2 regions of the Brevibacillus sp. AG162 genome follow, and region 1 is predicted to be linked to the other one. Evidence: a T-box and tRNA genes for the amino acid it is inferred to sense, from the RefSeq annotation. Region 1 holds a T-box; the other holds one or more tRNA genes.
What was found. The T-box of region 1 lies ahead of ileS (isoleucine--tRNA ligase). A T-box ahead of a tRNA ligase gene usually reads a tRNA of that ligase, here a tRNA-Ile.

Region 1 (6,150 bases):
ACAACGGTTGAAGAGGAAAGGGAAGAGCAAGAATCCTCGCACAAACGCCAGCCAGCGATCGGCCGAGCTAACAACGTGGTACCGTTTCAAGCGCGGGAAAAGGAGGGAATCCGTTTGATTCTCTGTGAACCCCGTCATTACAGTGACGCTCAGGATATCGCTGATAACCTGCGTCATCGTAGACCCGTTGTGGTGAACCTCCATCGCGTGGAAAAAGATCAAGCCAAGAGAATTATCGATTTCTTGAGCGGAACAGTCTACGCGCTGAACGGCGACATTCAAAAGGTAGGAGACACGATCTTTGTATGTACGCCTGACCATGTGGATATTCAGGGGACAATCTCCAGTGTGTTGGAAGAGTAGCCATTTAAGACGAATGTAAAAGGGTGAGCTAATGAAGGTTGTCTTGGATATTTTAGATTTTGCCTTTACGGTATATCAATACATGATTATTGCTTACATTTTGATGTCATGGGTTCCTCAAATAAGAGGTACAGGCATCGGCCAGTTACTCGAAAGACTGGTTGAGCCTTATTTGGCGCCATTTCGCCGGTTTATCCCACCCCTCGGCTTCATCGATATCTCTCCCATTGTCGCATTGATTGCACTGCGCTTTGCCCAATCTGGCCTGTACGCCATATTGCAACAAATCCTGTAGGCGAGTGAAACGATGAGCATATTTGACCATTTTTCAAAAGAAGAACGTCCCTTTGTTGAACGGGCGCTGGAAATGCTGACGCAAGTAGAGCGGAAGCAGGCCATGCGCCTTACTGATTTTGTAGACCCCAGGCAGTTGATGATTATTCAGAGTCTATCCTCACAAGTAAGAGATGTGAAGGTTTCTCCTTATGGAGGCTACGAGGGTGCCGAGCGTGTTCGTATTATCATCCATCCGGAGTACCTTCCTGTCGAGCCTGAGGATTATCGCCTTACCTTATTGGCAATCAGGGCTGATCAGCGCTTTCATGTGCTGGAGCATCGAGATGTGATGGGGGCGATGCTGGGTGTCGGGATGAAGCGGGAGAAATTCGGAGATATGCTGACAGATTCAGCTGGCAGCTACGCGATTGTAGCTGAGGAAGTCGCTGATTTTGTCTGTGCGCAGGTGAGGCAAATTCATCGGACATCTGTTCAGTTTGAGCGGATACCATGGGAGGCGTTTACACCGCCTGCACCCAAGTTTGTAGAGAAAACGATCACTGTGCCATCACCGCGAGTTGACGCGATCATCGGAGAAGTACACAATATGTCTCGCGCAAAAGCGCTGGTGCCAATTCGGGCGGGAAAAGTAAAAATCAACTGGAAAGTAATCGAAGACCCGTCTTATCAACTTCAGATGGGGGACATGGTTTCACTTGCAGGTTATGGCCGGTTCAAAATTATTGAGGTAGCCGGTCCAACACGCAGCGGAAGACTTCGCATGATCGTCGGACTGGTTACATAAGATGGACCAAGGCAAAAAATTGTAAAATACGGCAGGAAACACTGCTAATCCTGTCGAAATGATTAAGGACGAATTATCGGGAAAAGTGGGGGGTTCATGTGCCATTAACGCCGTTGGATATACACAATAAGGAATTCAGCACAGGCTTTCGTGGGTATAACATTGACGAAGTGAACGAATTTCTCGATCAGGTGATCAAAGATTTTGAGCTCTTGATAAAAGAGAAAAAAGAACAGGAAGAACGCGTAGCCATTCTGAATGAGCGCGTAGATTACTATAAGAGCTTGGAAGAAAATTTGAGCAAGTCGATTCTGGTGGCGCAGGAGACGGCGGAGGACGTGAAGTCGAATGCCCGCAAAGAAGCGCAGCTCATCTTAAAAGAAGCTGAGAAAAATGCAGACCGCATCGTCAATGAAGCACTCGCGAAGTCACGCAAAATTGCAATCGAAATCGAAGAACTGAAGAAACGCGCTTCTGTTTACCGCATGCGCTTCCGGACGCTTTTGGAGGCACAGCTGGAAATGTTGGAGAATGGCGATTGGGATCAAATTGAACAGCCACAGACAGATTCTGCTGTCACTGTTGAATAAATCATTGACGTTCGACCAATGATGGTATTATAATGAAAAACAACTTTTTTGAAATAGGCACTTATAGAGGTTGACAACACGTTTATACAAATCATAGACGATGAACGGGAAGAGTATGTGAGCCAGCACTGCTTAGAGAGTCGGGAAAAGGTGAAAACCCGGCCAGTTGCTTTCGCAGAAAATCACCCGGGAGTTCAATATCCGAAAGCCCAGAAAACCTTGATGGTAAACAGGTGAGTAAGTGAGCGCGTCATTCCCGTTACGAATGAGTGAAGTGGAACGAATCCGATGCAGGCTTTTTTGTCGTACGGGTTTGTTCAATCAGGGTGGTACCACGGGAGCTTTCTCTCGTCCCTTTTATGGGATGAGTGAAGGCTTTTATTTATTTAAGGAGTGAATCAGGCCATGGATTACAGCAAAACCTTAGCGCTACCAAAAACAGATTTCCCCATGCGCGGAAATTTGCCAAGCCGCGAGCCACAGATGCAAGCGGTATGGGAAGAGCAAAATATTTATCAACAAGTGTTAGATCGTACGAAAGACCGCCCGTCTTTTGTCTTGCATGATGGCCCTCCGTATGCGAATGGAGACATCCATATCGGTCACGCACTGAACAAAATCCTCAAGGACTTCATCGTTCGCTACAAATCCATGGCAGGCTTTTATGCGCCGTACATCCCAGGCTGGGATACACATGGTTTGCCAATTGAGCAAGCGATTATCAATGCACAAGGGTTGGATCGTCGCAGCATCGAAGTGAACGATTTCCGCCAGCGCTGTGAAGAGTATGCTTGGTCCTATATCGACAAGCAACGCGACCAATTCAAGCGTCTGGGTGTTCGTGGAGATTGGGAAAACCCTTATGTGACACTCCTGCCTGAATATGAAGCCAACCAAATTCGCGTATTCGGCGAAATGGCGAAAAAGGGCTATATTTACAAAGGTCTTCGCTGCGTGTACTGGTCTCCGTCTTCTGAGACGGCTCTGGCTGACGCAGAAATCGAATACAAAGACAAGCGCTCTCCTTCTATTTACGTCAGCTTCCAGGTAGCAGATGGAAAAGGCAAGCTGGATACAGAAACAGGCGTTGTTATCTGGACAACGACTCCGTGGACATTGCCAGCAAACCTCGCGATCAGCCTGCACCCTGAACTCGAGTACAACGTAGTGAAGGTAGATGGCCGCAAATTCTTAGTAGCAAACGGTCTGATTGAAGCTGCGAGCAAAGAAATTGGCTGGGAAGGCGTAGAGATTCTCGCGACCTTTAAAGGTCAAGATCTGGAAGGCGTAGAAACTCAGCATCCGTTTTACGATCGCAAATCTCCACTCATCCTGGGTGAGCATGTAACCTTGGATGCAGGTACTGGTTGCGTTCATACTGCTCCAGGACACGGGGAAGATGACTTTAACGTTGGTCAAAAATACAATTTGGGTGTTCTTTGCCCAGTAGATCACGAAGGTAAAATGACCAATGAGGCACCAGGCTTTGAAGGCCTCTTCTACGAAGATGCTAACAAAGTGATTACAGAAAAGCTGAAAGAAAACGGAGCACTCTTGAAGCTCAATTTCTTCACGCACTCCTATCCACATGACTGGCGTACGAAAAAACCGGTTATTTATCGCGCGACGGAGCAATGGTTCGCATCAATCGACGGATTCCGTGAGCAAATGCTCGAAGCGATTAAAAATGTAAAATGGATTCCGCATTGGGGAGAAACGCGTCTGGCAAACATGATTGCGGATCGTGGCGACTGGTGCATTTCCCGTCAGCGTGTATGGGGTGTACCGATTCCAATCTTCTACTGCAAATCGTGTAATGAACCAATCATTAACGACACGACGATCAACCATGTTGCTGATCTGTTCCGCAAAGAAGGGTCGAAAGTATGGTTCTCCCGTGAAGCGAATGAGTTGGTTCCAGAAGGACTTTCTTGCACGAAATGCGATTGCAAGGATTTCCGCAAAGAAACGGATATCATGGACGTTTGGTTCGACTCAGGTTCCAGCCACCAGGCTGTATTGCGCGAAAGAGGCATTTCTTGGCCGGCCGACATGTATCTGGAAGGCTCTGACCAGTATCGTGGCTGGTTCAACTCTTCTCTCTCGACGGGTGTTGCCGTGTATGGCACAGCTCCTTACAAATCCGTCCTGAGTCACGGCTTTGCATTGGATGGAGAAGGACGCAAAATGTCCAAATCCCTCGGTAACGTCATCGTGCCTCAACAAGTGATTGACAAGATGGGCGCAGATATCTTGCGTCTGTGGGTAGCTTCTGTTGATTATCAGGCTGATGTGCGCATTTCCGATGCGATTCTGAACCAGATCGCTGAGGTGTACCGCAAAATCCGCAATACGTTCCGCTTCCTGTTGGGTAACCTGGATGGATTTAATCCAGCAACAGACCGCGTAGCGTACGAAGAGCTGGGAGAGCTGGACCGTTATGTTCTGGCGAAAGCGGCAAAAGTCGCTAAGCGTACACGCAAAGCGTACGATGAATATCAGTTCCATACCGTTTTCCATGCCGTTCACAACTTCTGCGTCATTGATTTGTCCGCGTTCTATCTGGACATTTGCAAGGATCGTCTGTATGTAGAAGCGCCAGACAGTCTGAAAAGACGCGCTGCACAGACCGTGATGTACGATTGCTTGCTCAGTCTGGTGAAGCTGGTCGCTCCACTGTTGCCGCATACAGCCGATGAGGTGTGGGCGTTCATTCCAGGCGTGGAAGAGAAGAGTGTACAGCTCACAGATATGCCAGAAGGCGACGAGCAACATCTCAGCTTTGCAGCAGAAGCAGAGAGCAAATGGGATGCGTTCCTGGCGATCCGTGACGAGGTTCTCAAAGCGATGGAAGAAGCGCGCCGCAATAAGGTGTTCGGTAACTCCGTTGATGCGAAGCTGGCTCTGTACCCACAAACGGAAGAAGTCGCGAAAACATTGGCAGCCATGGACGATCTGGCTGACCTGTTCATCGTGGCTCACGTGGATGTACACAGCGGGTCTGCTCCGGCAGAAGCGGTACAACTCGAAGGAATTGCTGCAGTGGTCTCAGCCGCAGACGGTGGAAAATGCGAGCGTTGCCGTGTAGTGAAACCTGATGTTGGTACCCGCGAGTCGCACGCGTCGCTCTGCGTACGTTGCGCTGATATCGTAGAACAACACTACGCACATGTAACAGAATAAAAACGGTTGATCAACCTGTCATTCCCTTTGGGGATGGCAGGTTTTTTGCTGTGAAAAACGTAGAGACGTTTTTCATAAAAGTAGATGTGAGCGATAGCGGACCAACAAAAAGGTCATGACCGTTTTGTTGGTCATATTTCCTTCGGGACCAAGACATACTACCTGTTGAGGAAACCAAACAAAGGTGGTGTACAGCGTGGACCAAAAGATGGTGGCCAGCTTCCGGGAAAAGCTGCTGGAACAGAAAAAAGAACTGGAAGACCGCGTACAGGACCATTATGGCATGAGAGAACCGATGACAACCTCTTTGCAGGAGTTTGCCATGTACGATAATCATCCGGCAGATATCGGCAGCGAGATGTTTGAGCGGGAAAAAGATTTAGCCCTAGACAGTCTCGATCGCGAGACATTAAAAGAGATTGATCAGGCGCTACAGCGCATGGAGGAAGGTACCTACGGCCTGTGTACGGTCTGTGGGGAGCAAATACCCGTGGAGCGACTGGAAGCACTGCCTCAGGCACAAACGTGCAAGGAGCACGCACCGGCGCCGTCAGTCAACGAGTCTCGCCCGATTGAAGAAGAATTTTTGCAGCCGCCGTTTGGACGTACGTCTTTGGATGAAAAAGAAGGACAGAACGGATTTGACGGTGAGGATGCTTGGCAAATTGTCGAGTCATGGGGGACATCCAGCACTCCTTTCTCGTACCAGGAACCCGACAAAACGGATTACGACGAAATGTATATCGAGAGCAATGAGCCGGATGGCTTTGTAGAAGCCGTAGAAGAAATCGGTTATACCGATATTGAAGGATATCACGGACCGGACAGTGTGCATTTCATGAGAAGCGGGACGTATGAGGAGTATATGAGAAAAGGAGAAGGGAAAGGAAACTTCCTCTCCTATGACGATTATGAGGGAGAGCAAGCAGAACG
Region 2 (6,150 bases), on a different contig from region 1:
CGTTAACCCCTTCGCCACGACCGCCATAATGTATACGTTTTTAAAAATGTTCCTTGGCAGGGGCAGTAGGAATCGAACCCACACCAAAGGTTTTGGAGACCTTCGTTCTACCGTTAAACTATGCCCCTATGGTAGCGGTGGAGGGGATCGAACCCCCGACCTTTCGGGTATGAACCGAACGCTCTAGCCATCTGAGCTACGCCGCCATAATTATTTCGCAATAAAAAGAAGTGGCGGAGGGAGAGGGATTCGAACCCCCGTGAGCTTGCACTCTAACGGTTTTCAAGACCGCCCCGTTATGACCACTTCGGTATCCCTCCGCAAAATATGGAGCGGGTGATGGGAATCGAACCCACGCGACCAGCTTGGAAGGCTGGAGTTCTACCATTGAACTACACCCGCTTGAATATGGTGCCGGTGAAGGGACTTGAACCCCCACGGTTTCCCTCACGATTTTGAGTCGCGCGCGTCTGCCATTCCGCCACACCGGCATATTCATTTGAAACATGGTCGGGAAGACAGGATTCGAACCTGCGACCCCTTGGTCCCAAGCCAAGTACTCTACCAAGCTGAGCTACTTCCCGATTACAGTTCTTCACTTTTTAAGATGAAGATGCGTGCCCTGAGAGATTCGAACTCCCGACCTTTTGATTCGTAGTCAAACGCTCTATCCAGCTGAGCTAAGGGCACATGTTATGGAGCGGACGAAGGGTCTCGAACCCTCGACCTTCGCCTTGGCAAGGCGACGCTCTACCAATTGAGCTACGTCCGCATGTTTATTGGTGCGGTCGAGAGGACTTGAACCTCCACGGTGTTGCCACCACTAGAACCTGAATCTAGCGCGTCTGCCAATTCCGCCACGACCGCATTGTATGAAGATCAATCTCTCGCTTTTGAAAAACTGGTGAGCCATGAAGGACTCGAACCTTCGACCCTCTGATTAAAAGTCAGATGCTCTACCAACTGAGCTAATGGCTCTCGAAAAATGGCTGGGGTACTAGGATTTGAACCTAGGAATGACGGAGTCAAAGTCCGTTGCCTTACCGCTTGGCTATACCCCAATAGCCATGAAGTAAAGATGGTGGGGAGAGACGGATTCGAACCGCCGAACCCGGAGGGAGCAGATTTACAGTCTGCCGTGTTTAGCCACTTCACTATCTCCCCAAGCTTGTCCTTCAAAAGTAAACCTTATTCAACTTTCAAAGAAAAAGTGGTGCCGGCAATAGGACTTGAACCCACAACCCCCTGATTACAAGTCAGGTGCTCTACCAATTGAGCTATACCGGCGTGTTTTGTATAAATGGTGGCTCGGGACGGAATCGAACCGCCGACACGAGGATTTTCAGTCCTCTGCTCTACCGACTGAGCTACCGAGCCTCAAGCGTAATTATTTCGCCATCGCTTGAGAAAAATGGCGGAGCTGACGGGACTCGAACCCGCGACCTCCGGTGTGACAGACCGGCGTGAACTCCAACTTCACCACAGCTCCATGTAAAACATTCAGTTGTTAAAAGTGGTGGAGGCTGACGGGATCGAACCGCCGACCCTCTGCTTGTAAGGCAGATGCTCTCCCAGCTGAGCTAAGCCTCCACAATCCCCCCGCTATTTCATTGGGGGCATTTGCTAGGTGACCCGTAGGGGATTCGAACCCCTGAATGACAGCGTGAAAGGCTGCTGTGTTAAACCGCTTCACCAACGGGCCATTTGAATGGCTCCTCGGGACGGACTCGAACCGCCGACCGATCGGTTAACAGCCGATTGCTCTACCAACTGAGCTACCGAGGAATAATCATATTTTAGAATGGTGGAGCTGAACGGGATCGAACCGATGACCTCCTGCTTGCAAGGCAGGCGCTCTCCCAACTGAGCTACAGCCCCATTCCATCGCTTTCATGACACAGTTGTCATATCAGCTATGTAAGTGGTGGGCCTAGGCTGACTCGAACAGCCGACCTCACGCTTATCAGGCGTGCGCTCTAACCAACTGAGCTATAGGCCCGTGATTACTTCCGGAACTTTAATCTATCACACTTTTAAATTCATTGCAATAGAAAATTTGATTTTTTTTATTGCGTAGGTGAACTTTTTTTGTGAATTACTAGTTCAACAAAAGCACAATCTATTATAAGTCATGTTCATCGTATATTTCAAATGGTGTTTTCAAATTTTCGTTAAGAAAAAGCTTGCCCGGTAAAGGACAAGCTCTTCTTCGTTCCAATTAAATATCAAGATCACGTACATTTGCCGCGTATTGCTCAATAAACTCCCTGCGAGGCTCTACTTCGTCTCCCATCAGTGTCTCAAACACCATATCGGCATCCATAGCATCCTGGAGATCTACCTGGAGCAACGTACGGACTTCTGGGTCCATCGTAGTCTCCCACAATTGATCCGCGTTCATCTCGCCAAGTCCTTTATAGCGTTGGACGTTAGGCTTCGGTTGAGCCTTCAAGGTAGCGAGTACCTCATCACGCTGCTTGTCGGTATAAGCATAATGCAGCGTCTTCCCTTGCTTGATGCTGTAGAGAGGCGGCTGCGCAATATAAATATACCCCGCTTCAATCAACTGTTTCATGTAGCGGAAGAAGAACGTCAGCAGAAGCGTACGAATATGCGATCCGTCGACGTCGGCGTCCGTCATAATGACAACTTTGTGGTAGCGTGCCTTTGTAATATCAAAATCTTCGCCAACACCCGTCCCCAAAGCCGTAATAATGGCACGGATCTCGTTATTGCCGAGAATTTTGTCCAGACGTGCTTTTTCTACGTTCAATACCTTCCCGCGAAGAGGAAGAATGGCTTGGAAATGACGGTCGCGTCCCATCTTCGCAGAACCGCCCGCAGAGTCACCCTCTACAATGAACAGTTCAGATTCGGATGCGTCCTTGGAAGAGCAGTCCGCCAGTTTACCCGGCAAAGCACTTACTTCCAGTGCACTCTTGCGACGAGTCATTTCACGTGCTTTACGAGCTGCCTCACGGGCACGAGATGCCATGAGGGCTTTTTCCACAACTTTTTTGGCTACACCCGGGTTTTCTTCCATAAAGGTGTTAAAACGGTCACCGAAGACAGACTCGGTAATGCTACGAGCTTCTGAGTTGCCCAGCTTCGTTTTTGTTTGTCCTTCAAACTGAGGCTCTTGAATTTTTACGGAGATAATCGCAGTAATGCCTTCACGCACATCGTCCCCGGAAAGATTCGGATCCTTTTCCTTCAGGAAGTTAAACTTGCGGCTGTAGTCGTTGATAACACGTGTAAGAGCCGTTTTAAATCCGGTTTCGTGGGTACCACCCTCATGCGTGTTGATGTTATTGGCAAAAGAGTAAATGTTGCTCACATAACTGTCGTTGTACTGAAGGGCAACCTCCACGACAAGACCTTCTTTTTCTCCTTCGCAATAAATCACATCATCATGCAGGGCTTCCCGGTTTTTATTCAAGTATTCTACGAACTGGATGATACCGCCCTCGTAGTGGAAGGACTCTTCCTTCTGCTGATCTGGACGTGTATCCTTCAGCGTGATGCGCAATCCTTTGTTAAGGAACGCCAGCTCGCGAATGCGTTTTTGCAAAATATCGTACTCAAATACAGTTGTTTCGGTAAAAATAGTCGGGTCAGGCTTGAAGGTTACTTTTGTTCCCGTTTCATCGGTCTCACCTATGACAGCAAGATCGGCATCGGGTGCGCCTACAGTAAAGCGCATGTAGTATACCTGGTTATTTTGTTTAACCTCGACTTCCATCCATTCAGATAACGCGTTCACTACCGAGCTACCTACCCCGTGAAGACCGCCGGACACTTTGTACCCGCCACCGCCGAATTTACCACCGGCGTGCAATACAGTCAAAACGGTTTCAACAGTGGATTTCCCGGTCTTTTCATGAATGCCAGTCGGGATTCCTCGACCGTTATCGGTTACAGATACGGAGTTGTCTGGATGAATGACCACCAAGATCTCGTCGCAATAACCGGCCAGCGCCTCGTCAATGGCATTGTCGACAATCTCCCATACCAGGTGATGCAAACCTCGGCTGCTGGTCGACCCGATGTACATGCCGGGACGTTTCCGAACTGCCTCTAACCCTTCCAGTACCTGAATCTGACTCGCATCGTAGTTTGTATCTTTCGTCGTCACTTGATCCACTACTCTGTCAACTCCTCCACTTCAGCTTGTACAAAGGGAAACTGATCCAAGCTGTCCACGAACTGAGCGCGTCGCTTCAGCGTCAGAGAAGAAATAGGTGAACAGTAAATGGCGTTCTGGGTGATTACATAAGACTTCGTTTCTTCCTCGCTATGGTCAACAACTGTCTTACTTTTTTCAAGCAAGAACGCTTTATTGATTTTTGAGGATTTCACAGTCTGATGATCAAGAATGGAAATGACTTCCTTCGTGCTCACCACAGTATCTCCACCAATGTGAATAAACATCCCTGTACCCCCTACCTTTCTCCGGAGATTTTCCCTTCCCTCACGTAAAAACGAGAGGCTTGCTGGAGAACCTGATGCTTTAAGCCTTCCACACCTGTGGTACTTACAAACGTCTGTACTCGATCCTGAATGGTTTCGAGCAGCAATGTTTGCCGATGTTCATCCAACTCTGACAAGACATCATCCAACAAAAGAACGGGGTATTCTCCCACTTCTTCTTTAATCAGCTCAATTTCGGCTAATTTAATGGACAGCGCACTGGTGCGTTGCTGTCCCTGGGAACCATACGTTTGCACATCCATGTTGTTCACTTTAAGTGAAAAATCATCACGGTGTGGCCCAATCAGGGTGCTCCCCCGCATGATTTCCCGGTCGCGAACCTCTTCGTAGGCAGCAAGCATTTTATCTACAGCCTGATCTATCGTCATCTCTTCTGTAACGGGCGATGAGTTTACGTAATGCAAAGAAAGTCTTTCCCTGCCATCGGTAATGCCGGTGTGGATTTCCTGTGCCCACGTCTCCAGCTTCCGAATGAACTCAAAACGCTTCCGTAACAATTTTACCGCTAAATCGGCTAATTGGGTATTCCAAATTGCCAGCATTTCCAGCGAGTTACTTTTTTTCATGGCTAAATCCTTTAAAAGCTGATTTCGCTGGGCCAGTACTTTGTTGTAATTGCTCAAATAATAAAGATACGTAGGTGAAACCTGACCGATTTCCATATCGATGAAGCGTCTGCGCTGGGCAGGTGCGCCTTTGACAATGGAAAGATCCTCGGGTGCAAACATGACGACATTCAATGCCCCCACATAAGCGCTCAGCTTCTGCTGTTCCATTCCGTTGATTTTGGCCCGCTTTCCCTTGGTTGTCAACTGCAGCTCTAAACGAACAGAACCGTAGCGACGAAGAACATCGCTACGGATCGTGGCATAATCGGCATCCCAGGAAATCAGCTCCTTGTCGCGGGGCGTTCGGTGGGATTTGGCGAGTGCCAAAACATAGATCGATTCGAGAGCATTCGTTTTCCCTTGAGCGTTGTTGCCAATAAACAACTGAATGGGACCGTCAAACGACAGGGACATCGTTTCGTAGTTGCGATAATTGGTTAGCGACAGGTTCTTGAGAAACAAGAATCACGCTCTCCTCTCAGGGGCGTACCACTTGATAGCGACCATAGCCTTCAATCGCTACTTCATCGCCAGGATATAGCTTGCGTCCACGTCTGTTGTCCAGCTCTCCATTGATCTGGATCGGAACCTCAGCCAAAAAGGCTTTGGCCATTCCCCCCGTGTCAATGATTTCAGCCAGCTTCAAAAATTGGCCGAGAGCAATATAGTCTGTGCTAATGGAAACCTCACGCATGGCTTGGCTCCTTTCTTTTACGTAAAAACAAATTAGTACGTACGAACCGGCAAAATCAAATGGAGCATCCAATCATGATCGGTCGGACGAATCACAAATGGACTCATCGGGCCGCTAAAGCTCGCTTTGATTTCCGCGCTATCGATTGCACGCAGCGCATCGATCATGTATTTGGCGTTGAAGGAAATTTTCAATTCTTCGCCATTCATTGCTTTTGGCATCAAAATGTCCGTTACTTTCCCGATCTCAGGTGCATTGGACGTAATTTCGACGGTTCCATCAGGCATCGTAACGAGCTTGACTACGTTCGATTTGCCTTCGCGGCTCAGCAAGGAAGCGCGCTCGATGGATTGCAAA

Region 2: it has a tRNA-Ile gene. The T-box ahead of ileS (isoleucine--tRNA ligase) is inferred to sense a tRNA for this amino acid. The anticodon was not compared.

The regions. Positions count from the first base shown of each region.
Region 1 is NZ_VFNO01000001.1:330,599-336,748, forward strand. It holds gene FB479_RS01525 (cell division protein SepF) at 1-363, shown strand, start outside; gene FB479_RS01530 (YggT family protein) at 395-658, shown strand; gene FB479_RS01535 (YlmH family RNA-binding protein) at 671-1,444, shown strand; gene FB479_RS01540 (DivIVA domain-containing protein) at 1,543-2,034, shown strand; T-box leader at 2,126-2,393, shown strand; gene ileS (isoleucine--tRNA ligase) at 2,440-5,217, shown strand; gene FB479_RS01550 (TraR/DksA C4-type zinc finger protein) at 5,402-6,150, shown strand, end outside.
Region 2 is NZ_VFNO01000011.1:189,595-195,744, reverse strand. It holds tRNA gene FB479_RS25875 (tRNA-His) at 1-24, opposite strand, end outside; tRNA gene FB479_RS25870 (tRNA-Trp) at 55-128, opposite strand; tRNA gene FB479_RS25865 (tRNA-Met) at 130-206, opposite strand; tRNA gene FB479_RS25860 (tRNA-Ser) at 232-320, opposite strand; tRNA gene FB479_RS25855 (tRNA-Gly) at 329-402, opposite strand; tRNA gene FB479_RS25850 (tRNA-Leu) at 410-491, opposite strand; tRNA gene FB479_RS25845 (tRNA-Pro) at 508-584, opposite strand; tRNA gene FB479_RS25840 (tRNA-Arg) at 617-690, opposite strand; tRNA gene FB479_RS25835 (tRNA-Gly) at 697-772, opposite strand; tRNA gene FB479_RS25830 (tRNA-Leu) at 781-867, opposite strand; tRNA gene FB479_RS25825 (tRNA-Lys) at 903-978, opposite strand; tRNA gene FB479_RS25820 (tRNA-Gln) at 987-1,061, opposite strand; tRNA gene FB479_RS25815 (tRNA-Tyr) at 1,080-1,164, opposite strand; tRNA gene FB479_RS25810 (tRNA-Thr) at 1,212-1,287, opposite strand; tRNA gene FB479_RS25805 (tRNA-Phe) at 1,302-1,377, opposite strand; tRNA gene FB479_RS25800 (tRNA-Asp) at 1,413-1,489, opposite strand; tRNA gene FB479_RS25795 (tRNA-Val) at 1,515-1,590, opposite strand; tRNA gene FB479_RS25790 (tRNA-Glu) at 1,629-1,702, opposite strand; tRNA gene FB479_RS25785 (tRNA-Asn) at 1,710-1,785, opposite strand; tRNA gene FB479_RS25780 (tRNA-Ala) at 1,803-1,878, opposite strand; tRNA gene FB479_RS25775 (tRNA-Ile) at 1,923-1,999, opposite strand; gene gyrB (DNA topoisomerase (ATP-hydrolyzing) subunit B) at 2,219-4,144, opposite strand; gene remB (extracellular matrix regulator RemB) at 4,144-4,431, opposite strand; gene recF (DNA replication/repair protein RecF) at 4,443-5,561, opposite strand; gene yaaA (S4 domain-containing protein YaaA) at 5,578-5,793, opposite strand; gene dnaN (DNA polymerase III subunit beta) at 5,826-6,150, opposite strand, start outside.